2 regions of the Nocardioides sp. NPDC006273 genome follow, and region 2 is predicted to be linked to the other one. Evidence: riboswitches for the same ligand, from Rfam matches in the RefSeq annotation. Region 2 holds a riboswitch; the other holds the start of a gene.

Region 1 (15,413 bases), on a different contig from region 2:
AGTCGAAGAAGCTCGCCCCCTTGCGTACGGTGACGGTCTCCTTGCCCGCGTTGATCAGGTCCGGGTCGACGGCGTCCTCGGTCGGGTAGGCGCCGGTGCCGAGGATGCCGTTCTCGCTCTGCAGCACGAGCTCGACGTCGTCGGGGACGTAGTTGGGCACCAGGGTCGGCAGCCCGATGCCGAGGTTGACGTAGTCGCCGTCGGACAGCTCCGCGGCGGCGCGGGCGGCCATCTCTTCACGTGTCCATGACATGTCAGCGGACCGTCCTCTTCTCGATGCGCTTCTCGGCGGCCTGTTCGGGGGTCAGGGGAACGACGCGGTGGACGTAGACCCCGGGGAGGTGGACGTCGTTGGGCGGGATCTCGCCGGGCTCGACGAGCTCCTCGACCTCCGCGATCGTGATCTGCCCGGCCATCGCGGCCAGCGGGTTGAAGTTGCGGGCGGAGTCCTTGAAGAGGAGGTTGCCGTGGCGGTCGCCCTTCCAGGCGCGAACGATGCCGAAGTCGGCGACGATGGCCTCTTCCAGGACGAACTCCTTCTCGCCGTCCGGCGTCTCGAAGGTCATCACCGGCTTCTCGGGCGAGGTCTTGATGACGTTGCCGGTGTCGTCGTACTTCCACGGTAGCCCACCCTGCGCGACCTGCGTGCCGACACCGGTGCGGGTGTAGAAAGCGGCGATGCCGGAGCCGCCCGCGCGCATCCGCTCGGCGAGCGTGCCCTGCGGGGTCAGCTCGACCTCGAGGTCGCCGGAGAGGTACTGCCGCGCGAACTCCTTGTTCTCACCGACGTACGACGCGACGACTCGGCGCAGGCGCCCGGCACCGAGCAGCAGGCCCAGGCCCCAGTCGTCGACGCCGGCGTTGTTGGAGACCACCTCGAGGTCGGTGACGCCGGCCTCGAGGAGAGCATTGATGAGCACCGAGGCGATGCCGCACAGCCCGAAACCGCCGACCGTGAGGGTCGCTCCGCTCGGGATGTCCGCGACCGCCTCGGCGGCTGAGGAGATGACCTTGTCCATGATGATCAGTCAAGGCCTGGCACGCCGATCGGTCAATAGGCGAGCGCGAGTTCCCGCTCAGTCTTTCGATGAGCGGCCCCGCTGACGCAGTGGCGTTCACTGAATGGACACGCCTATCGTACGTCCCATGCAACCCGGTCCGGGCGAGCCGCAGCCCAGCACTCAGCCCAGCGTGATCCGCCGCAGCGCGCACCTGCTGCGGCTGCTCGCCGCGCGCGAGCCCGAGGGTGCGACGACCACCCAGCTCGCGACGGCCGCCACGATCCCGCGCCCGACCGCTCACCGGCTGCTCAGCGCGCTCCAGGAGGAGGGGCTGGTCGAGCGCGACAACGACACCGGCGCCTGGCACCTGGGCCCGGAGTGCTTCCTGCTCGGCGCCGCCGCGACCACCCGCCACGACATCACCCCGGCGGCCCGGGCGGCGGTGCTGCGCATCGCCCGGGAGACGGGGGAGAGCGCCTTCTTCTCGATCCGGCGCGGCGACGAGACGGTTTGCGTCCTGCGCGAGGACGGCAGCTTCCCGATCCGCTCGCACGTGCTCCACGAGGGGATCCGGTTCCCGCTCGGGGTCGCTTCGGCGGGCCTGGCGATCCTCGCCTTCCTGCCGGAGTCGCGACGCGAGGCCTACCTGGCCCGCACCGACCTCGTCGAGTCCTACGGTGAGCAGCATTCGGCGTCCGCTCTCCGGAAGCGGGTCGCCGCGACCCGCGAGCGCGGCTTCGCCGTCAACCCGGGCCTGCTCGTCGTCGGTAGCTGGGGTCTGGGTGCGGCCGTCTTCGACGCCCACGGGCAGCCGTACGGAGCGTTGAGCATCACCGGCATCGAGGCCCGTCTCGCGCCCCCGCGTCAGGCCGAGCTGGGCCGCCTCCTCCTGGAGGCCGCCCACACCCTGACGACTAGCTCCGGGACGGGGTCGACGCCTGGGTCCGCCCGGTCATGATCTCGGCGAGCGCGGCATCCGAGGCGAGCTGGGCGTCGAGGTCGTAGGTGGAGGTGAAGGCGAGGAGCTCGTCAGCCCCGGTGGATTCGGCCAGCCGGTCGAGGCGGCGACGCACGGTGGCGGGGGAGCCCGCGGTCGTGCGCGCGAGATGCGCCTCGACCCGCTCGCGCAGCTGGTTGGTCCACGCCTGGTCGCGGATCGCCGAGAGCGGCTCGAGCGGCCCGAACTCGCCGGTCTGCCGCGACCTGGCCATCGCCCACGCCTCCGGCAGCGCGAGCTCGGCGGCCTCGGCGTCGGTGTCGGCGACCAGCACGTCGGCGGAGACCGTCACCGACGGCGCCGAAGCCTGAGCGGAGGGCCGGAAGTCGTTCCGGTACGCCCCGAGCAGCTCGCCCACCCGCGGGCTGTGCAGCGCCGGACCGCCCACGACGACCGGCAGCCCGAGCCTCGCCGCGAGAGCGAGACCGCGTCCGGTCGCGAGCACGAAGACCGGGATCTGGCGCGCGGCGGCCGGGCGGGCGGTGACCGCCGCGGTGCGGTCGAGATAGCCACGGAGCTCCTCGATGTCCTCGGCGAACGTGTCCGCGTCGTCGAGATCCTGGCGCAGTGCGCGGCGTACGGGTGCGGTGAAGCCCAGAGTGCGTCCGACTCCCAGGTCGATCCGACCCGGGTAGAGCGCGTCGAGCATCAGGAACTGCTCGGCCACGACCAGCGGCTGATGGTGCGGCAGCATCACGCCGCCCGAACCGAGCCGGATCGTGGAGGTGTGCGCACCGAGAGCGCCGAGCAGCACCGGCGGCGATCCCGACGCGATCCCCGGCACCGCATGGTGCTCGGCGACCCAGAACCGGTGGTAGCCGAGCCGTTCGGCCGTCACCGCCCGCTCGATCGTGTGGGTCAGCGCAGCGCCCTCGGCGTACCCCGCCCGGGTGCGGGACCTGTCCAGCATGGAGAGCTTCACAACAACACCAACCCCGTCCTCGTCTCGAGGCTTCCCATCATCTCCGGTGTGGCGAAGAACGCACTCGACAGGCGTGCGATGAGGGACACACATCCGCTGTCGGCGCCCCTGGCCTCGGTACCCTGATGGCTTGAGCCAAACGACGACAGGAGCGGCTTAGTAATGGATCGAGACGTGCTTCGGCACGCGCCGCTTTTCGGCGAGCTGGACGACGAGTCGATGACGGCGATGCTCGCGATGATGGGGGAGGCCCGCCTCCGGCGTGGCCAGGTGCTGTTCCACGAGGGTGATGCCGCTGAGCGGCTCTACGCCGTCGTGTCCGGGAAGGTGAAGCTGAGCCGTGCCTCGGCCAACGGGCAGGACAGCGTCCTGGCGATCCTGGGGCCGGGACAGGTCTTCGGTGAGCTCTCGCTCTTCGACCCCGGTCTACGTTCCTCGACGGTCACGGCCGTCACCGACCAGGTCGAGCTCGCCTCGCTGTCGCACGACGACCTGCTGAGGCTGCTCGACGGGCGGCCGGGTGTGACGCGCGGACTGCTCGCGCTGCTGTCGGGTCGCCTGCGCCGGGCCAACGACGTGATCGGTGACCTGGTCTTCGCCGACGCGCCCCGCCGGGTGGCGAAGGCCCTGCTGGATCTCGCCGAGCGGTTCGGTGAGACCACCGATGAGGGCGTGCACGTCCGTCACGACCTCACCCAGGAGGAGCTCGCCCAGCTCGTGGGCGCGGCCAGGGAGACGGTCAACAAGGCGCTCGCCGACTTCGCGGCCAAGGGCTGGGTCAGACTGGAGTCGCGCTCGGTGGTCATCACCGACATGGAACGGATCGTACGCCGAGCCGGCTGAGAGCGCTGGTCAGAGACCGGTCAGAGACTGACGCGCACCAGCTGGCGGAGCCGGCGGAGGCCGTCGGTGCTCGGTCGCTCGGCGGGAGCGAGGGCATCGGTGAGCCTCTGCCGGACCGCATCGGGATCGAGGTCCAGACCGATCGCCACCAGCTCGCTCTGGGGCTCCGTCGCCCGGCTGGGCGTTCGCCTCTCCGCGGCCACATGGGCGCTGCGCCCGACCAGGTTCACCTGATAGCTCCGCGGGCCCTGCCCGGTCGCGACGGCGACGGTCCCCTTGACCCGGTACGCCGCAGCCGGCGGGTCCTCGAGCAGGTCGAGCAGCCGAGCGGGCTCGACGGTGCCAGCAGTGGTGACGGTGACCGACCGGGCGTGCTGATGGGCCGCGTGGTCGGCGGCCGCCTCGCGCAGCAGCGCGGCGATGGGCAGCTCGTCGGGCGGGTCCTCGGGCACAGCGGCGTCGTAGACGAGCCGGGGATCGATGCGGCCACCGACTGCGTACGCGATCTGGACGTCGGGGTTGTGCTCGCGCACGCGTCGCTCGATCCGCGCCAGGACCTCGTCCCGCTCGGCGGCCGGCACCAGGTCGGTCTTGTTGATGACGACCAGGGTGGCCGCGGCGAACCGGACCGGTGCCTGGCCCCGGCCGTCGTCGAGGGTGTCGAAGTAGGCCGAGGCGTCGACGACCTCGATGAGTCCTCCGCGGCGTACCCGCTCGACACCGCTGAAGCGGACCAGCCGGGCCAGCGTGCCGGGCTCGGCGAGCCCGCTGGCCTCCACGATGACGGCGTCGAGCGCGAGCCGCGGGTGGGTCAGCTTCTCGAGGGCATCATCGAGGCCGCCGGCGTCGTCCAGACAGCACAGGCAGCCCCCGGCGATCGAGGCCGGCTCGTCGACCTGACCTGTGACGAGGCCGGCGTCGACGTTGATGTCGCCGAAGTCGTTGACGACCACGCCCACCCGCGCGCCCGGCTGGCGCAGCAGATGGTTGAGCAACGTCGTCTTGCCCGACCCGAGATGGCCGGTGAGGATGACCACGGGAACCCGGGTGCTGGCGCTGGTCGGTGGCATCGAGCCATCGTAGGACCGATGAGAACAGTTCCCGTTAACGGGGTCGAGGCTCGCCAGATCTTGACGGCCGAGGTGGCCAGACCTAGGTTTGCCGCACAACTTCACATCCGCCGTTCGAACCGCAGCGGGAGAGTCCTCGTCCATCCCGGGTGAGGCGCCGAAGGAGCAAACCTCCCCAGAATCTCTCAGGCCCCATGACCGCTGTGGTGAGGCGAACTCTGGAAAGACAGGATCCGCTGGATCCTGCACCCACGGTGCAAATCGTCCCAACGGGGCGGTGAAGCTCTCAGGTAGCGATGACAGAGCGGGGAGGTCACCCGTCCACGGGCGCCGCGTCAGCGGCAGCCATCATCAGGGAGCCTCCCGCACATGACCTCACCTGTCCCTACCCCTCTGCATGCGATCCACCAGTCGCTCGGCGCCTCGTTCACCGACTTCGCCGGCTGGAGCATGCCGGTCCGCTACGGTTCGGAGACCGCCGAGCACAATGCCGTACGCACCACCGCCGGGCTCTTCGACCTGAGCCACATGGGCGAGATCGAGGTGACCGGGCCGCAGGCGGGTCGGGCCCTCGACCGCGCCCTTGTCGGTCGGCCGTCGAAGATCGGCCTCGGTCGCGCCCGCTACTCCATGATCTGCGCCGAGGACGGCGGCATCATCGACGACCTGGTCGTCTACCGGCTCGAGGAGGAGCGCTACCTGGTCGTCGCCAACGCGAGCAACGTCCATGTGGTCGCGCCGGCTCTGATCGAGCGGGCTGACGGGTACGACGCCGTCGTCCGTGACGCCTCCGCGGAGTGGGCGCTGATCGCGGTCCAGGGGCCGGCCTCGTCGGCGATCGTCGCGGCGGTGACAGAGCTGGACGTACCGTCCCTGCGTTACTACGCCATCGACGCCGGCACGATCGTCGGGACCGACGTCCTGCTCGCGCGCACCGGTTACACCGGGGAGGACGGGTTCGAGGTCTACTGCGCGCCCTCTTCGGCCGCCGCCGTCTGGGAGGCGATCACCGTGGCCGGGGAGCCGCACGGGCTGATCCCCGCCGGCCTCGCCTGCCGCGACACCCTCCGGCTCGAGGCGGGCATGCCGCTCTACGGTCACGAGCTGAGCCGCGAGACGACGCCCTTCGAAGCCAACCTCGGCCGCGTGGTCTCCTTCGACAAGCCCGACGGCTTCGTCGGCGACGCCGCCTTGGCCGCGCGCCGTGAAGAGGGCCCGCGCAGCACGCTCGTCGGTCTCGTGGCCACCGGTCGCCGGTCGCCGCGGGCCGGCTACGCCGTCGTCGATCCCGCCTCCGGCGACGAGATCGGCGTCGTGACCAGCGGCTCCCCGTCGCCGACGCTGGGCCGACCCATCGCGATGGCCTACGTCAGGCCCGAGCTCGCCGTCACCGGCACCAAGGTCCAGGTCGTCGTACGCGGCAGCCACGAGGACGCCGAGATCGTCGACCTTCCCTTCTACTCCAAGAAATGAGCCAAGAGATGAGCACCGCCATGAGCAACCCGACCCACCTGTCCTACACCGCCGAGCACGAGTGGATCGAGACCCGCGACGAGGTCGCGCGCGTCGGTGTCACCGCCTTCGCCACCGAGGCGCTGGGTGACATCGTCTTCGTCGAGCTGCCCGAGGTGGGCGCCAAGATCACCGGGGGAGAGAGCTGCGGTGAGCTGGAGTCGACCAAGTCGGTCAGCGACCTCTTCGCGCCCGCCGACGGCGAGGTGCTCGCGATCAACTCTGCCGTCGTCGACGACCCGGCGCTGATCAACAGCGACCCGTTCGGTGCCGGCTGGCTCTTCGAGATGCGCATCTCGAACGCTCCCGACCTGCTCGACGCCGCTGCCTACGACGCTTTGATCGAGGAGTGAACTGACGTGACCGCTGACCTCAGCGGTGCCCGGGCCCCGGTCGTGGCGATCACCTTGAGCACGTTCGACCTGTACTCGATCGGGATCGGCCCGTCCTCCTCGCACACCGTCGGACCGATGCGGGCCGCGAAGACCTTCGTCGACGGCCTCGTCGAAGACGGTCAGCTGGAAGAGGTGACGCGAGTGAAGGCCGAGCTGTTCGGGTCGCTCGGCGCGACCGGTCACGGCCACGGCTCGGCCGGAGCAGTGCTCCTCGGCCTCGAGGGCGAGGAGCCGGCGACCGTCGACACCCGCAGCTCGTCGGCGCGGGTGGCGGCGATCCGTGAGCGCGGCGAGCTGACGCTCGGCGGCCACCGTCCGATCCGCTTCGCCGTCGACACCGACCTGGTGATGCATCGGCGCAAGAGCCTGCCGGACCATCCCAACGGCATGGTGTTCACCGCCTACGACGCCTCAGGCCAGGTACGCCGCGAGCGGACCTACTACTCCGTCGGCGGTGGCTTCGTGGTCGACGAGCACGCCTCGGGCGCCGCGCGGGTCGTTCCCGACAGCTCGCGTGTCCGGTTTCCGTTCACCACCGGTGCCGAGCTGCTCAGCACCTGCGAGCGCGAGGGGTTCCGGGTATCCGACCTCATGCTCGCCAACGAGCTCACCTGGCGTACCCAGGCCGAGGTCCGCGCCGGTCTCCTGGAGATCTGGCAGGTGATGGCGGACTGCGTGCAGGCCGGCTGCGACCGTGACCCGGTCACCGACGGCGTACTTCCTGGTGGTCTGCGGGTCCCGCGCCGGGCGCCGCTGCTCTATCGCGACCTGGCCTCCGGAGCCGGCGCCCAGGACCCCTTCCGGGTCATGGACTGGGTCAACCTGTTCGCGCTGGCGGTGAACGAGGAGAACGCCTCGGGCGGCCGGGTCGTCACCGCTCCCACCAACGGCGCGGCCGGCATCGTGCCCGCCGTCCTGCACTACTGGGTACGTTTCGTGGCCCCCGAGGCCGGCCTGGACGAGGCCGCGATCGAGGACGGCATCGCCCGCTTCCTGCTCACCGCGGCCGCGATCGGGATCCTGTGCAAGACGAACGCCTCGATCTCCGGCGCCGAGGTCGGCTGTCAGGGCGAGGTCGGCTCGGCCTGCGCGATGGCGGCGGGCGCTCTGTGCGAGGCGCTGGGCGGGTCCCCGGAGCAGGTCGAGAACGCCGCCGAGGTCGGGATCGAGCACAACCTCGGCCTCACCTGCGACCCGGTCGGTGGGCTGGTGCAGATCCCGTGCATCGAGCGCAACGCCATCGGCAGCGTGAAGGCGATCAACGCCGCCCGCCTCGCCCTCAACGGCGACGGCTCCCACAAGGTCAGCCTCGACAAGGTGCTGAAGACCATGCGCGAGACCGGGGCCGACATGTTGGTCAAGTACAAGGAGACCTCCCGCGGCGGCCTCGCGGTCAACGTGATCGAGTGCTGAGCCCTGCTGTACGCGGCGCCCCTCCTCCGCAACCTGGCCGTCCGCATAAGGCGCCGCGGGCGGGGTACCGCTACGGCCAGTGACCCCAAGTCGCCGAGGACATCTCCATGAGTACAAACCGCAGATTGGTCCACGCATCACCCCAGCACGTGTGGGACGTCCTCTCGGACGGTTGGCTGTACCCGGCCTGGGTGGTCGGCGCCTCTCGATTGCGCGACGCAGACAAGGACTGGCCGAACGTCGGCGCGCAGCTGTATCACTCCGTCGGCGCTTGGCCACTGCTGATCGACGACAGCACCGAGGTGCTCGAGTGCTCGCCCGGGAGCAGGCTGTTGCTCCGTGCGCGCGCCTGGCCCGCAGGGGTCGCGCATGTCGAGATCACGGTGGAGGCGGCAGGAGAGGACACCGAGATCGCGATTCGAGAACAGGCCGTCGATGGCCCGGGCGCTATGATCCCACGGCTGGTCCAGGATTCGCTTGTCGGCTGGCGAAATGTGGAGACTCTCCGGCGCTTGGCCTACATCGTCGAACACCGTCCATGAGTGACGCCGCCTACGACGCGGTCGTCGTTGGTTCCGGACCCAACGGCCTGGTCGCGGCCAACCTGCTGGTCGACAAGGGCTGGTCGGTGCTGGTGCTCGAGACCCAACCCACCACAGGCGGAGCGGTCCGCAGCTCCGAGGACGTCCACCCGGGCTTCGTCCACGACACCTTCAGCGCGTTCTATCCGCTCGCGGCCGCCTCTCCCGCTATCCGCGAGCTCGGTCTGGACGAGTACGGGCTGCGGTGGACGCATGCTCCCGCGGTCCTGGGCCACCCCCTGCAAGACGGCAGCTGGGCGCTGCTGCACCGCGACCGGCACGTCACCGCAGAGCTGCTCGATGCCCAGCACGCCGGCGACGGCCAGGCATGGCTGGAGCTGTGCGGTCTCTGGGACCAGATCGGTGAACCGCTCGTACATGCCCTGCTGACCCCGTTCCCGCCCGTGCGGCCGGGGGTTCACCTGCTCAACGCCCTACGTCGTGCAGGGGGCCTGGCGGCGGTGCGTACCCTCCTCACGCCAGCCGGAGACCTCGCCCGCAACTGTTTCGGGGGCGAGGCTGCGCGTCTGCTCCTGGCCGGCAACGCCGGACATGCCGACATCCCGTTGGATGCGCCGGGCTCCGGCACGATGGGGCTTCTGCTCGCGATGCTGGGCCAGACCGTCGGCTTCCCCGTCCCAGAGGGAGGCGCTGGCATGCTCGCCGCCGCGCTGGAGCGCCGCTTCCGCGAGCATGGTGGTGACGTCCGCTGTGGTGCCGAGGTCACCCGCCTCGGTGTCGACGACGGTCGCGTCACCGAGGTTCGCACCCGTGACGGCCACCGGATCAAGGTGGGCCGGGCCGTGATCGCCGCCGTCGCGGCGCCCCATCTGTACGGCCGGCTGCTCGACCCCGCAGACGTGCCGCGACGCGTCGCAGCCGGCATGGCGAACTTCCAGCTGGACCCGGGCACGGTGAAGGTCGACTGGGCGCTGCACAAGCCGATCCCATGGCTCACCGAACCCGCGTACGCGCCCGGCACGTTCCACGTCGCCGACTCGGTCGAGCAGATGACCCAGTCCTTGTCTCAGGTGACTGCCGGCGTCATCCCCGACGCTCCGTTCCTCCTGGCAGGTCAGATGACCACCACCGACCCGACCCGCTCGCCGCCGGGGACGGAGTCGGTGTGGGCCTACACGCACGTGCCGCAGACGGTGCTGCGCGATGCGGGGCCTGACGGGCTGCGCGGACGATGGGACCAGGAGGAGTGCGAGCGTTTCGCCGACCGCATGCAGGCGCGCATCGAGCGCCTGGCGCCCGGCTTCGGCAGTGCCATCGCCTCACGACGCGTTCTCGGACCCCAAGAGTTCGAGGCTCTCGACGCCAACCTCATCGGCGGGGCGATCGGCGGCGGCACCTCTCAGCTCCACCAGCAGCTGGTCTTTCGACCGGTGCCGGGGCTGGGGCGGGCAGAGACCGGCATCACCGGACTGTTCCCCGGCTCCGCCTCCGCCCACCCCGGCGGTGGCGTGCACGGCGCAGCCGGCAGCAACGCAGCCCGTGCCGCCATCCTGCACGATCGCTTTCGATGGGGAAGGCAAGCCGCGTGATTCCCACGGTCACAGACTCGATGGCGCGCGCGGGCGGTCGGGTGCTGCAGGCCGGTGTCGGCGTGCTCGCCCACTTGCGACCCGCCGACAAGCCCCTGCACCCGCACGGCGAGGTGCACCTGGCCCTGCTGCGGCGGCACCGGGGAGCCACCACGGGCGCGGCGTTCCTCGATGAAGGCGGGGCGGACGAGGTGGTGGTACGACTCTCCCGTGCGGTCGGCCTGCCTGAGAAGGTGCCCGATATCAACGGGCTTGCCGTGCGCGTTCCCACCGCCCGCGGCGAACACGCCGACCTCCTGCTCGCCACCACCGGTCATGGTCGATGGACCCGGTTCCTGCTGGCTCCCAAGACCCGTCTGTTCGACGGGTTCTTCAGCACGCTGCTCCCGTACCGCGCCCCCACTGGGCCGGTCTGGCTCGGAGCGCAGTTCGCCGGCGCGGCCACGTGGCAGCTGGTGTGGGCGCGGCCCGGGACGGACTGGACGCCGTTCGCGACGCTCGAGCTGACCGTCGAGTCGGACCACGACCTGCTGCTCTCCTTCGACCCGACCCGCTCGACACCACCCGGGCTCGAGATCTACGAATGGCACCGCCACCTACGAGCTCCCGCCTATGCGACGGCGCGGCGGTCGCGGACCCCCGTCGCCAAGCCGCTACGCGGGCTTGAGCACCCGCGCTACGAATGAGTCGAGGTTGCCGAGCAACCGGTCGACCTTCTGCTCGACGCTGAGGGTCTCGTGGATGACCGGGCTGTCGAGCTTGCGCTTGCCGCGCGCCTTGAGGGAGCAGTCGAGGTCGGCGCAGATGTAGGTGCCGACGGAGTTGCCGTCCTGCCCGGAGCGACCGGCGCGGGAGGCGACCAGCAGCGCGACGTCACCGACCGTGGTGCACAGCGCGCACATCGTCTTCCGCGGCCCGCGCGTCTCACGCGAGGCGCGGAGGGCGACGCCGCAGAGCCGGCCCTCGTGCTCGGTGACGAGGTAGTGGTTCTGCGGCGCCTTCGGGTCCTGCCAGCCGAGGTAGTCCAGGTCGCCCCACGACCGTTCGGCCAGGTCAGCGGGGAGGTTGAGGCGCTTGGTCGCACCCTTGGTGAGGTTGACGAACGAGGAGCGTACGTCGGTCTCGGTCAGCGGCTTCATATCAACGAGGCTAGAATTTCCTACAACCGTTAGGCAACTCGTTATTCGGAGGATGTTGATGGGCCGTCCAGGGCTGAACCGGACCGCCGTGATCGCGGCCGCCGCCGACCTGGCCGACGAGCTGGGCTTCGACGCCGTCACGATCTCGGTCCTCGCGCGCCACCTCGGCGTCAGATCGCCGACCCTCTACTCCCACATCTCCGGAGCCACCGACCTCCGCACCGCCGTCACCGCGTACGTCCTCGACGAGCTCGCCGACACCACGAGCCGGGCGATGGCGGGGGAGGGCCGCGACCTCCTCGTCGCGTACGCCGACGCCATCCGCGACTTCGCCCGCCGCTCACCCGGCCGCTACGACGCCACCACCCGCCAACGCGTACCGCCCGGTCAGGCGAGGGAGTCCCGGACTGACTCCGTGGGTGAGGCGATCACCGCCGGCCGCCGCAACGCCGACCTCGCCCTCACCGTCGTCCGCAGCTACGGCATCGCCGAGACCAACGATACGTACGCCGTCCGGCTGATGTCCAGCCTCATCCACGGCTACATCACCTTGGAGATGGCCGGCACCTTCGCCCACCGCGAGCCCACGAGTGAGACCACTTGGCCCGCGGTCCTCGAGGACCTGGACCGCACCCTCACGCGGATAGCGACGGCGCAGTGTCACTGATCGCGATGGTTAAGCGCCGCCGACCTCCCTGGATCAAATGAGTCAATTGCGGCGTAGGTCTCTGGCGCCTGCCAGGCTGCGCAGGGCCGCGTTCAGGATGGGCCGGTGGCCAAGGCAGGGACGCGCCTTGGGCGAGAACCAGGACCGCCAGCAGGACATACAACGCAGCACTTCAGGGTGCTCTGGGTCTACCTCAACGCTGCCGCTGCACTGCGGGCACGGTTCCATAGCGGAGCTCCCTACGGCTTGACGTCGAACTCTCCCACCTTCGCACCGGTCAGAAAGTCTGTCCACTCAGCCGTCGTGAACTCGACAGTCTTGCCGGTCGTGGAGTTGCGGACCGCCACCGTGCCCGGACGGTTGGTCGCGACTTCCACGCACCGAGGGTCGTTGTTGTCGTAGGAGCACGCGGTTGACGTGCGGAACTCGAGCTCGGGGAGTGCGGTCATGCGCGTACCTTTCGTAGATTCTGCTCCGAGGAGACGGTCCCCGCACCGCTTGTGCGACTGTCTACGGCCGTACTGACGGGTCTGTATGAACCCAAAGCGCCAAGCCTCCGGCGCTCCTCAGGAGACAACGTCTGGCAGGAGGGTGCTTCTGCTCTCTGAGCCAGCGCAGTCCGCACGTGCCGCATGTAGTCGGGTCCTGGTCCATCCCCTGAGTCCTGTCTCATAGACAAAGTGCTGGCACCCGGAACGCCGCAGGCCCATCAATGGTTTGAAGGAGGCGATCCCAACCGGCAGCGCCCCGGGGTGAGACAAGCCTGTTGGACGTGCAGGGCATGGGCAGGTGGGGGCAACCCACCGCCTCAAGTGGGGAGATTCCCCCTAGTTCCATTGGTGGTGAGGCCTCACCGCTGAGCCCTATCCTGGAAGCGGTCCCAATCTCGTGATGAAGGCAAGGCCCATGCCGAATCCGCAGAACCCCGACGAACTCGCCGCACGCGTCATTGGCGAGCGCATCCAGAACATCCGCACCCGCACCGGGCGTACCCGGGCGGTCATCGCTGGTCTCGTCGGTCGGTCTGAGGACTGGCTCCGCGATGTGGAGAAGGGCCGGCTTCAGCATCCTCCTGGCCTTGAGATGCTGCTCAAGATCGGGCAGGCGCTCGGCGTACGTGACCTGACCGAGATCACAGGCGAGCACCAGTTGTTGGTTGGCATCTCTCGCCGTGCCGGACATCCCGTCGTGCCTGCCATTCGTGAGGCCATTGAAGGCGTGGATCTTCGTCCTGTCCCTTCGCCCATCGACACCAATGAACTCGCCGCGCGCGTCGAGCGCGCATGGAGGCTTTGGCACACCTCGAAGACGCCTCGCGCTGACGCAGGGGCAATGCTCCCCGAGCTGATCACTGATGGGCGACGTGCGCTGCGGACCCTGGACGGGCAGGAACGACGCGACGCTGCCGCCGCGCTCTCCGGTGCGTACGCGTTGGCCGAGCAGGTTTTGGCTTGGGTTGCCGACGCTCCATTGCTTTGGCTTGCTGCTGACCGCTGCATGGCTGCCGCTGAGATCGCTGATGACCCGGTAACGCTCGCGTCGGCGTCGTGGGTGCTCGGTAACGTCTGGCGCTCGACAGGCCGCGAGGAAGACGCCTACCGGCTCGCATCGGATGCCGTGGCACTGCTTGAGCCGCACCTGGACGGCGACGAGGATGCCCAAGCGATGTGGGGTGCCTGCCAGTTACACGGGGCAATCACAGCCGCCCGGATCGGTCGTGAGGGTGACGCGCTCCGTGGGATCGACCAGGCAATGACGATGGCGCGCGCGATGCCTGAAGGCTCCGCGCACCCGTGGACCCTGTTTGGCGTGGCGAACACCGACGTCAGCGCCGTGTCAGTGCAGGTCGAACTACGCAAGTCCGGGGGAGCGCTCGAGGTGGCTAGCGCCGTAGACCCCGACGCGGTGCCCTCAGTGGACAGGCGGGCGCGGCTGTGGCTCGAACTGTCCCGTGCCTACGCCCAACAGCAGGACTGGATCGGCAGTCTCGGTGCGCTCCGCACCGGCACTGGCATCAGCGAGGAGTCGATGCGTAGCCACCCGTTGGCGCGGTCGCTGGCGTCCGAGTTGGTGACGCATGGCGGTCGGCTCAATGAGCGTGAGTCCCGAGCGCTCGCATCCAGGCTCGGAGTGACTGCCTAATCAGGGTTCGGACCGAAGCTTGCCCTCAGCGCGAGCCAGCAGCAGCTTGTACAGCGGAGCGACGGAGCCAGCCCCGATGATCTTGCCCTCGGCGATCAATCCCTCGATCTCGTCCAGCGGGATCCAGCGGACCGTGTCAGTCTCGTTGAGGTCGGGGGCTGCACCGGTGTCCGTGGCCCCGCGAGCGAGGTAGATGATGTTCGGCTGGTCCACGCTGCCGACCAACGGCTGGAACTCAAGGAACTTCTCGATCGTGCGTGGCCTCCGGCCGGTCTCCTCCTCGGCCTCACGCAGAGCGGCGACGTGCAGCTCTTCGCCGTCGTCGAGGTAGCCACCCGGCAGCTCCCACACCCACCGATCCTGGATGAACCGATGGCGCCACATCATCAGCACCCGCTCGGAGTCATCGACCATGAGCACCAGGACCGCCGCGGGAATCCGCATCACCCACTGATCGAACAACGTCCCATCAGGAAGCTCCACGTTCGCCCGGCTGAGCACCATCTTCAACTTGTCGTCGACGACTTCCTCGCTATGGATGATCCACTGGGTCGCGCTGCGCTCGGCCACGGTGACCAACTTAGCGGCCTTCCGGTCCACTCTCGTTGAGGGCCGCGATCCACTTGGGAAGCTCGGCGAGTGACGAGATTCGAAGCGTCGCGATCTCGTCTGCCGCCGGGTCGTGTTCCTGGATCACGCCCCACGGCCCTCGTCGGATCAGCGCCGTCGCCATTCCGGACTCAGCGGCCGGCCGGATGTCGTTGTCGAGCCGGTCGCCGACGTAGAGGATCTCCTCCGCCGCGTACGGAGCCGCCTCGATGACATGCTCGAAGAACCCCAGATCCGGCTTGCTCACACCCCAGTCGTCGGAGGTTGCGACCATGTCCACTGGAAAGTCCAGCTCCCGCAGGGTCCGCCCCGCGCTCACTGTCTGGTTCCCAGCCAACCCCAGCCACAACCCGTCCTCGCGCAGCGCTTTCAAAGCAGAGCGTACGTCGGGATAGAAGTCATCCTCCCCGAACCGCTCAGCCTGCCCGGCCTCTTCCCGCTTCCGCCGTTCCTCGGTCAGATCGAACCCCGGCTGGAACACCTGGAACGCCTCGCGATAGTCCATCCCACGAGCGATCACCGCCCCGAACACCGCCGACAACGTATGCCTCGGCACCCCCAGCCAGTCCGCC
Region 2 (15,413 bases):
GCGACCGGAGCGGTCAAGGCGGCGAGCGGCTGGACCGACCGCGTCATCACCCCCGCCAATCCGCCGTACGTCGTCAACGGGCTGATCACCGGATGGCACGACCCGCAGGCCAGCCACCTGCTGCTCGTCGAGGCCGTCGCCGGCCCCGAGCTCACCCAGGCTGCCTACGACGCCGCTGTCGCCGGAGGCTACCTGTGGCACGAGTTCGGCGACTCCGCCCTCCTGCTCCCCTGACCCAGCCCGCCGAGTCCGCACATATGGCGAGCCGAATCGGTAGTTGTGGGCGACGAAACTCTACTTTCGTCGCCCATTTCTACAGTTTCGGCCCGCAGGTTCTACAGTCTCGGCCGCCTTTTCTACAGATTCGGCGAGGGGTGAGCGGGGCGGACGGGGGCTAGGAGAGAGTGCCCTCGGCGTAGGTCACGGGGGTGCCGACGGCGACGGTGCGGCCGACGGTGCACAGTCGGGTCTCGGACTTCTTGATCGCGTCCGGGAGGACCTTGCGGGCGGCGTCGCCGGCCTCGCCGTCGGGGAAGGTGATGTCGAAGGTGACCGAGATGTCGATCAGGCGGTTGCCCTCCTCGTCGCGGATCTTGGTGGCCGCGGCAAGAGCCTCGAAGGCCTCCATCGGCGACCGCTTGCCGGTGATGAAGTCGACGTCGAGCGCGCTGCAGCCGGCCAGGGCCGCGAGGAGCATTTCGACCGGCGTGAAGTCGGGGTCCTCGCCGTGGCCGAGCACCAGCGAGCCGCCGCGGGAGTTGGTCGCACGGAAGCGGTGCTCGCCGATCTTCTCCAGAGAAACCGAGCGCAGGTCGTCAGCAGAGGAAGTCATGGGGAAAGACTGCCATCTGCCCGTTAGCCTGTGCGACGTGAGCACCCAGAGCCTGCCCCTGCGCCGTGACGAGGCCGCCGCCCGAGCCAGTCTGCTGACGATCGACGACTACGACGTACGTCTCGACCTGGCCTCCAGCGAGAAGACCTACCGTTCGGTGACGACGATCCGGTTCACCTCGAGAGGCGGGCCGACGTTCGTCGACCTGAAACCGGTCTCGGTCGAGCGGATCAGCCTCAACGGCAGCCCGGTCGACCCGGCCACGCTCGCCAAGGGCCGCCTCCCGATCACCACGCAGGAAGGCGCCAACGAGCTCCTCGTCGAGGCCACGATGCCGTTCCGCAACGACGGTGAGGGGCTGCACCGCAGCGTCGACCCCGCCGACGGCCGGGCCTACGTCTACGGGATGTGCTTCATGGACGCCGCCCCGACGATCTTCGCCTGCTTCGACCAGCCCGACCTGAAGGCGCCCTACACCTTCCACGTGACCGCGCCGAAGGACTGGACGGTGATCGGCAACGCTCCGGGCACCCAGACCGAGCCCGGCGTGTGGGAGCTCGAGCGCAGCCAGCCGCTCTCGACGTACTTCGTCACGCTCGTCGCCGGCCCTTGGCACGTGATCGATGACGAGCACGACGGGATCCCGCTGTCGCTGAGCTCGCGGCAGAGCATCTCCGCCGACCTCGACAAGGACGCCGAGGAGCTCTTCACGCTCACCAAGCAGTGCTTCGACGAGTTCCACCGGCTCTTCGGCATCCGCTACCCGTTCGGCAACTACCACCAGGCGTTCGTGCCGGAGTTCAACGCCGGCGCGATGGAGAACCCGGGCTGCGTGACCTTCCGGGACCCGCTCATCTTCACCTCGCGGGTGACTCGCGGCATGCGGATCCAGCGGGCCACCACCGTCGCCCACGAGATGGCCCACCAGTGGTTCGGCGACCTGGTCACCCCGCAGTGGTGGGACGACCTGTGGCTCAACGAGTCCTTCGCCGAATACATGGGCAACCGGGTGACCGCAGAGGTGACCGAGTACGCCGACGCCTGGGCCGACATGTCCTACGCCCGCCGCCAGTGGGGGCTGACCGCCGACCAGCGCGGCTCGACGCACTCGGTGGCCGGCAACGGCGCCGAGGACGCGGTCTCGGCGCTGCAGAACTTCGACGGGATCTCCTACTCCAAGGGCTCCGCGATCCTGCGCCAGCTGGCCGCCTCCCTGGGCGACGACGTCTTCTTCGCGGGCGCGGTCGACCACTTCACCAAGCACCGGTTCGGCAACGCGACGATGCACGACCTGTTCGGCTCCTGGGCCTCGGCCGCTGCCGAGGCAGGGATCGAGTTCGACCTCGACACCTTCACCGCCCAGTGGCTGCTCACCGCCGGCCCGGACACGCTCTCCTGGGACCCGGCCAAGATGGTCGTCAACCGCACCGCGCCCTCGCTGCACCCGGCCGACCGCTCCCACACGTTCCGCGCGGCGATCCTCAACGGCACCCGCTGGACCACCGAGGACATCACGGTCAGCAGCGACCAGACGCCGCTGAAGGTCGCCGCCAACGCGGTCGTGCTCGACCCCTACGACGACACCTGGGCCGCGGCGATCCCCGACTGGGAGACCGTGCAGGCGCTGAAGGGTGCGATCGCCTCGATCACCGACGACGGTCTGCGCGCGGGCGTGTGGAACAACCTGCGCAGCGCCTGGTTCAACGCCGCGATCGACCCGGCCGACGTCATCGACATCGCCGAGGCGTCCCTGCCGATCGAGGACCTCGAGGACACCCCGCGGCGTACGATGCCGTGGCTGTTCGGCTCCGTGGTCCCGCTGGCCCCGGAGGGCGCCCGCGAGCGGCTCCACGACGCGGCGCTGCGCAAGCTCGCCGAGGTCGCTCCCGGCTCAGAGCTGCAGCTGTCCGCCTACCGAGCGGCGATCCGCTCGGCTCGCTCCGAGTCGCTGCTGCGGGAGTGGCTGGCGACTCCCCCGGCCGGCATCGAGACCGACCTCGACCTGCGCTGGCGCATCCTCGCCAAGCTCGCCGAGATCGGGTCGGCGACCCGCGAGGAGCTGCAGGCCGCGTACGACGCGGAGCCGGCCAACGACGCCCGCATCCACCACACCGGAGCCCTGGTCAGCATTCCCGACGCGGAGGCGAAGGCGTACGGCTGGTCGGTGTTCACCGGCGAGACCGATCTGCCCAACTACGACATCCTGGCCGCCGGGCGAGCGTTCTGGAGCGGTCCGGCCGAGCTCACCGAGAGCTATGTCGAGCGCTACTTCGACGAGCTTCCGGCCACCGCCGAGAAGCGGTCCGGCTGGAGCCTCGCCGAGGCCGCCGAGGCGTTCTTCCCGAGCGGCTCGGTGACCGAGGAGACGGTCGTCGCCGCTCGGGCGGTCGTCCAGCATGATCTCGACCCAGGCGTACGCCGCCGGGTCTCCGATGCTGCCGACAACCTGCAGCGCCAGCTGGCGATCAAGATCACCTATCCGCGCACCTGACCCGGGCATGAGTGCTGCGACCCGCACCCTCGTCGCGGGTCGCAGGCTCGAATGTCCGTGGTCACCGATAGTTTTCGTTACATGCGGATCCTGCACACCTCCGACTGGCACCTGGGCCGGTCCTTCCACCGGGAGGGCATGCTCGGGCACCAGGCGGCGTACGTCGACCATCTCCTCGCCGTCGTGGAGCAGGGGAACGTCGACGTGGTGTGCGTCTCCGGTGACATCTATGACCGCGCCCTCCCGCAGGTCGACGCGGTTCGGCTGGCCTCCGAGGCGCTCTCTCGACTGGCTGCCTCGCGGGCGAAGGTCGTCATCACCAGCGGCAACCACGACTCGGCCCAGCGGCTCGGCTTCGGCTCCGAGCTCATCGACGCCGCCGGCATCTTCATCCGCACCGACCTGGCCGGAGTCGGCCGCCCGGTGATGCTTCCCGACGATCACGGCGAGGTCGCCTTCTACGGTCTCCCCTATCTCGACCCCGACGCCGCCAAGGCGTCGTGGCGACTGGAGTCCCGCTCCCACCAGGCAGCGCTCGGCGAGGCGATGCGCCGGGTCCGCGCCGACCTCGACAGCAGAGGCGGCCGCAGCGTGGTGATGGCCCACGCCTTCGTCACCGGGGCTGAGCCCTCCGACTCCGAGCGCGACATCTCTGTCGGTGGTGTGTCGATGGTGCCGGCCAGCCTCTTCGAGGACATCTCCTACGCCGCTCTCGGCCACCTCCACGGCCGCCACACGATCACCGAGACCGTGCGCTACAGCGGCTCCCCGCTGGCCTACTCCTTCTCCGAGGCCAACCACCTCAAGGGGTCGTGGCTCATCGACCTCGACGAGTCCGGCTTCGTCGCCAGCGAGTTCGTGGAGGCGCCCGTCCCGCGGAAGCTGGCCAGGCTGCGAGGCACGCTCGAGGAGCTGCTGAGCGACCCCCGCCACGGGGATCACGAACAGTCGTGGCTGCAGATCACCCTGACCGACAGGACCCGCCCGGCCCAGGCCATGGAGCGTCTGCGACGGCGTTTTCCGCACACGCTGGTGCTCGGGTTCGAGTCCACCGCACCGGTCCTGGGCGCGCTGTCTCGACCGGACCCGTCCCGCCCGCAGCGCGACATCGACCTGGTCACCGAGTTCGTCGCCGAGCTCCGCGGCGAGCCTGCCGCCAAGGCCGAGCTCGCGCTGCTTCAGACGGCGGTCGACGCCTGCTGTGAGGACCCCGAGGTGGACACGCTCGACTCGCGCGCCGGCGACGCCGAGGAAGAGGAGTGGCTCGAGGTGCTCTTCTGATGCGTCTCCACCACCTGGAGGTCGCCGCGTTCGGGCCCTTCACCGGCACCGTCGAGGTCGACTTCGACCAGCTTTCCGAGGCGGGGCTCTTCCTGCTCTCCGGAGCGACCGGCGCCGGGAAGACGAGCGTCCTGGACGCGGTCTGCTTCGCGCTCTACGGCGACGTCCCCGGTGACCGTTCGGTCGCGAAGCGGCTGCGCAGCGACCGCGCCCCGGCCGAGGTCGCGACGCGGGTCGTCCTGGAGGCGACGCTCGCGCAGCGACGCTTCCGGATCACCCGCTCGCCGTCGTGGGAGCGTTCCAAGCGGCGCGGCGCGGGCACCACCACCCAGCAGGCGTCGGTGGTGCTCATGGAGCAGGTCGGCGAGGAGTGGCGCACACTCACCACCCGTCTCGACGAGGCCGGCCATCTGGTCTCAGATCTTCTCGGGATGACGCTGACCCAGTTCGTGCAGGTCGCGATGCTTCCCCAGGGCCGCTTCCAGGCGTTCCTCCGCTCCAGCGCCGAGGAACGCAAGCGGCTGCTCGAGCGGCTCTTCCGCACCGAGCGCTTCGCGGATGTCGAGCGCTGGCTCCGGGAACGCCGTGTCGAGCTCCGGCGCCGCTCCGAGGAGCTCAACGCCGGCGTCGCCGAGGTGGTCAGCCGGACCAGCGAGACCGCCGCCGTCACGCTCCCCGAAGACTGGGACGTCCACGATCTCGGACTCCCCGCCGGCGACGGCGCCATCGCGACCTGGGCGCGCGCTCTCGCCGAGGAGGCCACCGAGGCGCAGGCGGTCACCTCCGGCGCCGCGATGGAGGCCCTGGCAGCGGAGGCGGAGACCCTCGACGCTCTCGACGCCGCCCGCGCGATGGCCGAGAAGCAACGCGGCCTCCGCGCCGCCGCTGCCGCCGAGACCCGGCTCGTCGCAGCGGCCGAAGAGCAGCAGGATCGCGTACGCCGCGTCGAGGCCGCCCAGCGCGCCGAAGCCGTCACCGGGGTCAGCGAGCTCGCCGACCAGGCCCGGCGTGAGCACGAGCAGACGACCGCCCTGGCTCCGAGCGACCTGACCCTGGCCGATGCCAAGGCAGCCCTCGAGCGGGTATCGGCGCGTCTCGCGCAGGCGCGTGCCCTCGAGCCCGTCCAGCATCGCCTCGACGAGGTCACCCGCGAGCTCGCCGCCACCCGCACCCAGCGCGACCATCTGCTCACCCAGACGCGCGAGCAGGCACAGCTCGCCGAGGAGCTGCCCCAGCAGGTCGAGTCGCTCACCGCGGACCTGGCGGCGGCCACCGACGCGGCTGCCGCGATCCCGGTGCTACGTACGCAGGTCGCGGCGGTGACCGAGGTCGGCCGACTGACCGGAGAGCTCGTCGAGGCCCGCGCCAGGCACGAGGCGGCCAGGACGGCAGCCATGGAGGCGCGCACCCACTATCTCGACGTACGCCAGGCCCGGCTGGACGGCATCGCCGCCGAGCTCGCCGGTGCCCTCGCGGTGGGCGCGGACTGCCCCGTGTGCGGGTCCCACGAGCACCCTCACAAGGCTTCCCCGGCCGATGGAGCCCCCGATGCCGCGGCGGAGAAGACCGCTCAGACAGCCTATGACAACGCCAGCGCCGAGGAACACGCTCGCGACCAGCACGTGCGCGACCTGAGCACCCGTCTTCAGCTCGCCCAGGAGGCCGCCGGGGAGACCGATGAGCCTGCCGCGGCGATGGCCGAGCGCCTGGCCGGTCTGGAGCGGCAGGCCGCCCGCGAGCCGGGCCTGCGCGCCGAGCTCGCCTCCGTCGAGGAGCGCCGAGCCCGCTCGGCGACGCTCCGTGCCGAGCTGGAGACCCGTGCCGCCGAGCTCGAGACCACGCTGCGTCACCTCACCGAGGAGCGCGCGCGGCTCGAGGAGCAGCTGGGCGACGTCCGTGGTGACCACCGTGATCTGGGCGCCGTGCTCGCCGCTCTCGACCGCGACCACCGGGCCGCGGTCACCGACCTCGAGCGCCTCGAGGCGGCCGCCCGCGCCGCCGAGGCCCTCGCCGCAGCCGAGCGCACCCTGACGGCCACCGCGGTCCGCGCGGGCTTCGGCTCGCCACAGAGCGCGCTCGCCGCCGCACTCGCACCGGAGCGGGTCGCCGCCCTCAACAGCCAGATCAAGGCGTACGCCGACAGCTTGGCGGCTGCCCGAGCGACCCTGGACTCCCCCGGCGCCGCCGAGATCCTCGCCACCGACGAGCCCGACCTGCCCGCGCTCTCGCTCGCCCACCGCAAGGCCGCCGACGCCGCAGACGCCGCCCGCTCGGCAGCAGACACCGCGGACGCCCGGGCCGCGCGCCTCGACTCCCTGCAACGCGACCTCACCCAGGCGCTCTCCACCTGGGCGCCGGTGCGCGGCGACCTCGAGATCGCGGCCCGGCTCGCCTCCTTCGCCGAGGGGAAGAGCAGCGACAATCAGCTGCAGATGAGCCTGTCGGCCTACGTCGTGGCCTACCGCCTCACCCAGGTCGTCGCGGCCGCCAACGAGCGGCTGGCGAAGATGAGCGACCAGCGCTACGCCCTGGAGCACTCCGCGGCCAAGGGCGCCGGAGACCGCCGCGGCGGCCTGGCGCTGATGGTGCGCGACGACTGGTCGGGCGAGTCGAGAGACCCCGCCACCCTCTCGGGCGGCGAGACCTTCGTGGTCTCCCTCGCCCTCGCTCTCGGTCTGGCCGACGTCATCATGAACGAGGCCGGCGGCCAGATGCTCGACACCCTCTTCGTCGACGAGGGCTTCGGCTCGCTGGACGCCGACACCCTCGACGACGTGCTCGACGTCCTCGACACGCTCCGCGAGGGCGGGCGCATCATCGGCGTGGTCAGCCACGTCACCGAGATGCGCGAGCGCATCCCCACGCAGCTCGCGGTCGCCAAGGGTCGCGAAGGCTCCACCCTCGAGATTCACGGCACCTGAGCCCAACCGGCCGAGGCGTCACTCCCGTCGTTCGAGGCGTCACCCGCGTGCCGTCTCGGCCGGCGCGGGTGACGCCTCGACAGGTCACTCGGCGAAGGACTCCACCGGCGGGCAGGAGCAGATCAGGTTGCGGTCGCCGTAGGTGTTGTCGATGCGAGCAACAGGGGGCCAGTACTTGTCGGGATCGATACCGCTGGGGAAGACGGCCTCCTCGCGGGAGTAGGGGCGGTCCCACTCACCGACGAGCGCACGAGAGGTGTGCGGGGCGCCGCGCAGGACCGAGGTCTCGGCGGTCCACTCGCCCGAGGCGACCCGGTCGATCTCGCCCTTGATCGCGATCATCGCCTCGATGAACCGGTCCAGCTCAGCGAGGTCCTCGGACTCGGTCGGCTCGACCATGAGCGTGCCGGCGACCGGGAAGGACATGGTCGGGGCGTGGAAGCCGTAGTCGATGAGCCGCTTGGCGACGTCGTCGACCGTCACCCCGGTCTCCTTCGTCATCGGCCGCAGGTCGAGGATGCACTCGTGGGCGACCAGGCCGCTCTCACCGCGGTAGAGCACCGGGAAGTGCCCGCCCAGCCGCGCGGCCACGTAGTTGGCCGACAGCACGGCCGCCGATGTCGCCCGGGTCAGGCCCTCGGCGCCCATCAGGCGGACGTAGGCCCACGAGATCGGCAGGATGCCCGCCGAGCCGTACGGAGCGGCCGAGATCGCGCCGATGCCCGAGCGCTTCGAGGCGTCGGGGTGCAGCGAGTGCGACGGGAGGTAGGGCGCCAGGTGGGAGCGGACCGCGACCGGACCGACGCCCGGTCCGCCGCCGCCATGCGGGATGCAGAAGGTCTTGTGCAGGTTGAGGTGGGAGACGTCGCCGCCGAACTCGCCGGGCTTGGCGTAGCCCAGGAGCGCGTTGAAGTTGGCACCGTCGATGTAGACCTGACCGCCGGCCGCGTGCACCAGCTCGCAGACCTTGGTGATGCCCTCCTCGTAGACCCCGTGGGTCGAGGGGTAGGTCACCATGATCGCGGCGACGTTCTCGCCGTGGGCGTCGAGCTTGGCCCGCAGGTCGTCGAGGTCGACGGTGCCGTCCTCGGACGACTTCACGACCTCGACCTTCATCCCGGCCATCACGGCCGAGGCGGCGTTGGTGCCGTGCGCCGAGGACGGCATCAGGCAGATCTTGCGGTGGCCCTGTCCCTGCGCGTCGAGGTAGCCACGGATCGCCATCAGGCCCGCGAACTCACCCTGCGAGCCGGCGTTCGGCTGGATCGAGACCTCGTCGTAGCCGGTCACCTCCGCCAGCCATCCCTCCAGCTCACCCACGAGGCGCGCGTAGCCGGCAGCGTCCTCAGCGGGAACGAACGGGTGCAGGTCGGCGAAGCCCGGCAGCGAGATCGGCTCCATCTCGGTGGTCGCGTTGAGCTTCATGGTGCACGAGCCGAGCGGGATCATGCCCTTGTCGAGCGCGTAGTCGCGCCCCGCCAGCTTGTGCAGATAGCGCAGCATCTGGGTCTCGCTGTGGTGGGTGTTGAAGACCTCGTGGGTGAGGTAGTCGGTGGTGCGCAGCAGAGCGTCGGGCAGCGCGCTGGCCGAGGTGCGGTCGATCTCCTCCAGGTCCATGCCCGAGACGCCGAAGGCGTTGAGCACGGCCGACAGCGTCGAGCGGGTGGTCGCCTCCGAGGTGGAGATGCCGACGGTGTCGGCGTCCACCAGACGAAGGTGTACGCCGAAGCGGCGCGCGGCGGTGACGACGTCGGCCGCCCGCCCGGGCACGGTGACCCCCAGCGTGTCGAAGAACGTCTCCGAGACCAGCGGGAGACCGGCCGACCGGAGCGCGGCCGCCAGCACAGCGGCGTAGCGGTGGGTGCGGGTCGCGATCGTCCGTAGCCCCGCGGGGCCGTGGTAGACGGCGTACATCGAAGCGCCGACGGCCAGCAGCACCTGCGCGGTGCAGATGTTGGAGGTCGCCTTCTCCCGGCGGATGTGCTGCTCACGGGTCTGCAGGGCGAGGCGGTACGCAGGTCGCCCCTCGGCGTCGACGGAGACGCCGACCAGGCGACCGGGCAGGTGCCGCTCGATCCCCTCGTGGACGGCCATGTAACCGGCGTGCGGGCCGCCGTAGAAGAGCGGGATGCCGAAGCGCTGGGTGGAGCCGACGACGACGTCGGCGCCGAGCGTGCCGGGCGCCTCCAGGACGGTCAGCGCGAGCAGGTCGGCAGCGACCACCGCGAGCGCGCCGCGCTCGTGGGCGGCATCGATGACCGGCTTCAGGTCGGGCACCCGACCGGAGGCGCCGGGGTACTGCACCAGCACGCCGATCAGATCACCCTCGGGCAGGCCCTCGGAGAGGTCGGCCACGACGACCTCGAGGCCCATCGCCTCGGCGCGCACCTTGACGACCTCGATCGACTGCGGCAGGGCGTCGGCGTCGATGACGAACGGAGCACTGCCATTCTTCTGGGCGACCTTCCGGTTGGCCCGGTGCACCAGCGCCAGTGCCTCAGCGGCCGCGGTGCCCTCGTCCAGGAGCGACGAGTTCGCCACCGGCAGGCCGCTCAGGTCGCCGACCATGGTCTGGAAGTTGATCAGGGCCTCGAGGCGGCCCTGGGAGATCTCGGGCTGGTAAGGCGTGTAGGCGGTGTACCAGCTCGGGTCCTCGAGCACGTTGCGACGGATCACCGGCGGCGTCACGGTGGCGTGGTAGCCGAGCCCGATCATCGCCTCGCCGGGCTTGTTGGATGCAGCGATCTCCCTCGCCAGCGAGGCGACCTGCGCCTCGGACAGCGCGCGCGGAAGGTCGAGCGACTCGACCGACCGGATCCCGGCCGGGACGGCGGCATCCATCATCTCCGCTACCGAGTCATACCCGAGCCGCGAGAGCATGGTCTTCTCGTCGGCGGCGGAGAGCCCGACGTGGCGCTCCACGAACGGGGAGGCGGCATCGAGCTCGGACAGGGTGGGCGTGTCGGACACAGTGGCTCCTGAGGGCATCTAAGACAACTCGTAAGCCCTCCCCCTCTGTCACCGCACATGCACGGCTTCAGAGTTGCCTGGTCCGCACAGTCGTGGGTGCCTGAGAGTTTCCGGGGAGGAATTGCCCCTTCGGCGCCCCAACACGTGGGGCTCTCCCGTGCGGGATGGTCAGCAGCCCCAGCATAAAGGACGAGCCCCTGAGGCCCCGCCTTCGCGGGGCCTCAGGGGCCGGTGTCGACTGAGTCCTATCTCACCCGGCGGTGCGGGCGGCGCGCCTGGCGGCCAGCTCGTCGGACATCGAGGCGACGTGTTCGCCGTCCTCGGACGTACGCTCGCTGGGCAGCTCGGCGAGAGTCCCCTCGACCTCGCGCCAGACACCGCCGATGGCGATGCCGAAGACACCCTGTCCGCCTTGGAGCAGGTCGATGACCTCGTCGTTGCTGGTGCACTCGTAGACCGAGGCGCCGTCGCTCATCAGGGTGACGCGGGTCAGGTCGTCGGTGCCCCGCTCGCGCAGGTGCTGCACGGCGGCACGGATCTGCTGCAGCGAGATGCCGGCGTCGAGCAGACGCTTGATGACCTTGAGGATCAAGATGTCGCGGAAAGAGTAGAGCCGCTGCGTGCCCGAGCCGGTCGCGCCGCGCACGCTCGGCTCGACGAGACCGGTGCGCGCCCAGTAGTCGAGCTGGCGGTAGCTGATCCCGGCCGCGTTGCAGGCCGTCGGCCCGCGGTAACCGGTGTCGCTGGGCAGGGTCGAGACATCGTCGGTGAAGAGAAGGCCCTGCTCGTCAGCCTGCTCCGCCGCGCGTTGCGCGTCGTCGGCGCCGTCGCCGGGCTTCTGTTCGTGGTCGAACACGATGTCCTCCATCGTCTACTCCGTTGTGCGTAACTCCACTCGGGGAATGAACGGCTGCGGCGGGGGGACCACACCGTTGGAGTTACAACAGAGACAATTACAAGGTAAGCGCCGTAAGCGCCCTGGTCAAAGAACCCTCCCCGGCGTGTCGCCGCCGCTAACTCTCAAGCTCAACTTGAGGGTTAGGGTCAGTGGGACTCGAAGTCCTCGGGCGTGATCTCGTCGAGGAACTCGCGGAACTTCTCGATCTCGTCCTCCTGCTCGGCCGGGACCGCGAGGCCCGCCTCGTCGAGGACTTCGTCGGAGACCACGATCTTGGTGCCCGTACGCAGCGCCAACGCGATCGAGTCCGAGGGTCGCGCGCTCACCTCGACACCCGAGGCGAAGACCAGGTTGGCGTAGAAGACCCGGTCGGTGACCGAGGTGATCTGCACCTCGGTCAGCTCGTTGCCGGTCGCCTCCACGACGTCCTTGAGCAGGTCGTGGGTCAGCGGTCTCGGCGGCACCACACCCTGCTGGGCGAAGGCGATCGCGGTCGCCTCGACCGCGCCTATCCAGATGGGCAGGTATCGCTCACCTGCCACCTCGCGCAGCAGCACGATCGGCTGGTTGGAGGGCATCTCCACTCGGACTCCGAGCACATCGACCTCGCGCATGCGTCCACCCTACCCGGTCGCTTGAGCAGCCTCAGCGCTCGCGCAGGCCCGACTTCACCAAGGTGGCGTGCAGACGCACCGCCAGCGACGCGATCTCGCTGCCGATCTCCTCGGCCCTGCCCTGCGCTCCGGCGTTGCCGGGACGCCTCAGCGGCGCGACGATCTGCTCGATGAGACCGACCTCGCGGTCGGCGGCGGCCTTCATCCCGCGCAGATGGCGGGGCTCGATACCGAACGCGGCCAGCTCCTTGGCCGTGCGCGCGATCGTGAGGGCGTCGGTGTCGTAGTGACCGCTGCGCAGCGGAACCACCAGCGCCATCCTCTCCAGCTCACTCAGGAGCGAGTCGTCGACCTCGGCGATCTTGAGCAGCTCGCGTCGCGAGATCCTCATGTTGTCCGTACGCCGGAACGACTCGGCCCCCGGCGCACCGTCGGGCGTCAGTGCGACCGTCGGCACCGTGGGCACGGTCGGCTCGATCTCCGGCGGCTCGAGGCCGCGGTCGATCGCGTCGAGGTGCTCGCCGATGACCTTGAGGGGCAGGTAGTGGTCGCGCTGCATCCGCAGGACGTAGCGCAGTCGCTCCACGTCTCGGCGGGAGAACTTGCGGTAGCCCGCGGGCGTACGCTCCGGCTTGATCAGTCCCTTGTCCTCGAGAAACCGGATCTTCGGGATGGTTACCGTCGGGAAGTCGGGACGCAGCTGGTCCAGGACCTGCCCGATGTTGAGCCGCTCCCCCGAGTCGCTAGCCGGCCGTTGAGGGTCAGGCGTGGCGGCGGCGGCCATGACTACGCCCCTTCGTGCCCGGCGTAGAAGACGAGCCGGAACTTCCCGACCTGGACCTCGTCCCCGTCCTTGAGGACGAACTTCTCGATCCGGTCGCGGTTGACGTAGGTGCCGTTGAGACTGCCGACGTCGGAGACCTCGAACGTGTCACCGGTGCGCGCGAACTCCGCGTGGCGACGCGAGACGGTGACGTCGTCGAGGAAGATGTCGCTGTCCGGGTGGCGACCCGCGACCACGGTGTCCTGGTCGAGCAGGAAGCGGCTTCCGGCACCGGGACCACGCTGGACGACGAGCATCCCGTTGCCCGGCGGCAACGCCTCGACGGTGGCCGCCTCGATCGGGCTGAGCACCCGGTCGGAGGTGTCGGCGTCAGCTCCGAGCTGGATCGTCGACGTCTGGTCGGTCCCGGTCAGGCTTACGCCACACTGCGAGCAGAACCGCGCTTGGTCGGGGTTCTGGCTTCCGCAAGCGGGGCACACGGACATTTGAGCTCCAGGTTCATCGAGGGCCGGGCACATACCCTCAAGTGAACGTTGAGGGATGGTATCCGCAACCTATCAGGTCGGCCCAGGTGTTCGGTTGACTTACGCGTCGAGTGATGCCTCGTACGCCGCGGCGTCGAGGAGGCTCTCCAGCTCAGCAGGATCGGCCGGGTTGATCTCGAAGAGCCAGCCACCGCCGTAGGGGTCGTCGTTGACCAGCTCGGGCGTCGCGTCGAGCGAGCTGTTGACCGCGACGACCTCACCCGAGATCGGCGCGTAGATGTCGCTGACGGACTTGGTCGACTCGAGCTCGCCACAGCTCTCGCCGGACTTGATCGTGTCGCCGACGGTGGGCATCGAGACGTAGACGATGTCGCCGAGAGCGTCCTGGGCGTAGTTGGTGATCCCGATCCGTACAGACCCCTCGGTCTCGCCGGGGTTGCGCAGCCACTCGTGCTCGCTGGTGTACTTCAATTCCTCGGGGTACACGGGTATCTCCTCATCAGGCGTACTGGTCTGGCAGCGGTTGATCGTCCCGCGGAGCCGGTGTACGAAACCCTACTGCGCCGCACTGTTGAAACCTTCAGCGGGACACGGTGTGAATCGACTCGATGTCGATCTTCTCCTCCGACTCCACGTCGACCTCCGCACCCTGCTCCTCGAGCTGGTCCTGCGGGCCCTGGTAGAAGTCGATCGCGCCGGCCAGCGTGTCGGGTGGCCCGATCACCTTGAGACGGTAGGGCGGGCTGATCAGCTCGCCGCCGACGTTGAGACCCGACGCGGGCTGGCTGACCTCGATCGAGGACGACGCGACCAGACGCACCGCCTCGCCGTCGGCCCCCTCGAACTCCATCGCCTCGGCACCACTCGTTCGCAGCTCCTCGATCAGGTCGAGGAGCGCGGTCAGCCGCAGCGGGTCGCTGCCGGGGTCGATCTCGATCGTGATGCCCGGCCCACTGACCGGCACCGTCCCGGCGATCACCCGCAGGGTGTCGACCTGCTCCTCGGCGCGCTGCAGCGCCGTCTGCTGCTGCAGGGTCTGGTCCTCGAGCTCGTCGCGGGTCGCCTCGAGCTCCTCGATCTGCTCCTGGGCCTTCTGCGTCGTCCCGGCCAGGCCGGAGAGGATGTCGATCAGCTCCTGCTCTCGCAGGCCGGCGTACGTCGAGTCCTCGGTGTTCGTCTGGACCTGCACCACGGCCGCGTAGCCGAGGATGCAGAGCAGGACCGCCACTGCCACCTGGCCCCGCCTGAAGTGGGTGAGCGCGTCGAAGAGCCGTGCCCGGCCGACCAGCGGCGCGGGCTCCTCCTCGGGGTCTTCGGTGGCCTCGGGCTCCGCGGTCTTCTTCGGCTCCTCGGGCTCGGGGACCTCGGCCACGTCGTCGGACTCGTCGGACTCGTCCGGGACGTCCTCGTCCTCGCGGGTGTCGGGGTCTTCCTGCTCGTCGGCCTTCTCCGCCGCGGGTTCATCCGCCGCGGGTTCATCCGCCGCGGGTTCATCCGCCGCGGGTTCATCCGCCGCGGATTCGTCCGCCTCGGGTTCATCCGCCTCGGCCGATTCATCAGACTCGTCGTCGTCTCGCCCCGGGTCGACCGCCGGCTGCTCCGCCGCTGCCGGTTCGTCCATGTCATCGGTCTCGTCGGTCGCCTCGACGGTGGCGTCGTCGGGCTCCGCCTTCGCCGCTTCGGACTCGTCCGGCTCCTCGGCCTCGGCCGTGGCCGCGGCGTCGTCGGCGTGGTCGGTCGTCTCGGACGCTTCGGCCGGCTCGCCGCTCGGAGCCTGCTCAGCCGGCGGCGTACCTTCGTCCTCGGGCGTGGCGACGTCCTCGCTGACGGCTTCCTCCGCGGACGCCGCAGGCTTCTTCGCCGCAGCCTTCTTCGCAGGAGACCGCTTGGCCGCGGTCCGCTTCACCGCCGGCCGCCTCTTCCGGTCAGGCATGGAAGATGTGCCTCCGGATGGCTGCGACGTTGGTGAAGATCCGGATGCCGAGGACGACGATGACGCCCGTGGACAGCTGGCCGCCGACACCGAGGCGGTCACCGAGGTAGACGATGCCGGCGGCGATGACTACGTTGCTAATGAACGAGACGACGAAGACCTTGTCGTCGAAGATGCCGTCCATGAACGCGCGCAGGGCACCGA

What was found. Region 2 has a riboswitch for glycine ahead of gcvP (aminomethyl-transferring glycine dehydrogenase). Riboswitches for the same ligand answer to the same signal wherever they lie in the genome.
Region 1: it holds a riboswitch for glycine, as region 2 does, so the genes downstream of both, gcvT (glycine cleavage system aminomethyltransferase GcvT) here and gcvP (aminomethyl-transferring glycine dehydrogenase) in region 2, are expected to answer to the same signal.

Annotation. Positions count from the first base shown of each region.
Region 1 covers NZ_JBEXSD010000067.1:492-15,904, forward strand. The annotation lists gene ABZZ22_RS22915 (3-oxoacid CoA-transferase subunit B) at 1-253, opposite strand, end outside; gene ABZZ22_RS22920 (CoA transferase subunit A) at 255-1,019, opposite strand; gene ABZZ22_RS22925 (IclR family transcriptional regulator) at 1,147-1,959, shown strand; gene ABZZ22_RS22930 (LLM class flavin-dependent oxidoreductase) at 1,916-2,920, opposite strand; gene ABZZ22_RS22935 (Crp/Fnr family transcriptional regulator) at 3,083-3,763, shown strand; gene ABZZ22_RS22940 (CobW family GTP-binding protein) at 3,784-4,833, opposite strand; glycine riboswitch at 4,949-5,044, shown strand; gene gcvT (glycine cleavage system aminomethyltransferase GcvT) at 5,203-6,306, shown strand; gene gcvH (glycine cleavage system protein GcvH) at 6,327-6,698, shown strand; gene ABZZ22_RS22955 (L-serine ammonia-lyase) at 6,741-8,153, shown strand; gene ABZZ22_RS22960 (SRPBCC domain-containing protein) at 8,261-8,695, shown strand; gene ABZZ22_RS22965 (NAD(P)/FAD-dependent oxidoreductase) at 8,692-10,284, shown strand; gene ABZZ22_RS22970 (hypothetical protein) at 10,281-10,970, shown strand; gene ABZZ22_RS22975 (FBP domain-containing protein) at 10,938-11,423, opposite strand; gene ABZZ22_RS22980 (TetR/AcrR family transcriptional regulator) at 11,482-12,090, shown strand; gene ABZZ22_RS22985 (DUF397 domain-containing protein) at 12,330-12,539, opposite strand; gene ABZZ22_RS22990 (helix-turn-helix transcriptional regulator) at 12,997-14,232, shown strand; gene ABZZ22_RS22995 (NUDIX hydrolase) at 14,233-14,802, opposite strand; gene ABZZ22_RS23000 (HAD family hydrolase) at 14,813-15,413, opposite strand, start outside.
Region 2 covers NZ_JBEXSD010000074.1:6,471-21,883, reverse strand. The annotation lists gene ABZZ22_RS23865 (S-adenosylmethionine:tRNA ribosyltransferase-isomerase) at 1-234, shown strand, start outside; gene ABZZ22_RS23860 (OsmC family protein) at 395-832, opposite strand; gene pepN (aminopeptidase N) at 870-3,323, shown strand; gene ABZZ22_RS23850 (exonuclease SbcCD subunit D) at 3,405-4,604, shown strand; gene ABZZ22_RS23845 (SMC family ATPase) at 4,604-7,525, shown strand; gene gcvP (aminomethyl-transferring glycine dehydrogenase) at 7,610-10,495, opposite strand; glycine riboswitch at 10,573-10,663, opposite strand; gene ABZZ22_RS23835 (MerR family transcriptional regulator) at 10,746-11,363, opposite strand; gene ABZZ22_RS23830 (bifunctional nuclease family protein) at 11,540-12,007, opposite strand; gene ABZZ22_RS23825 (MerR family transcriptional regulator) at 12,039-12,791, opposite strand; gene ABZZ22_RS23820 (FHA domain-containing protein) at 12,794-13,276, opposite strand; gene gcvH (glycine cleavage system protein GcvH) at 13,376-13,762, opposite strand; gene ABZZ22_RS23810 (DUF881 domain-containing protein) at 13,857-15,209, opposite strand; gene ABZZ22_RS23805 (small basic family protein) at 15,202-15,413, opposite strand, start outside.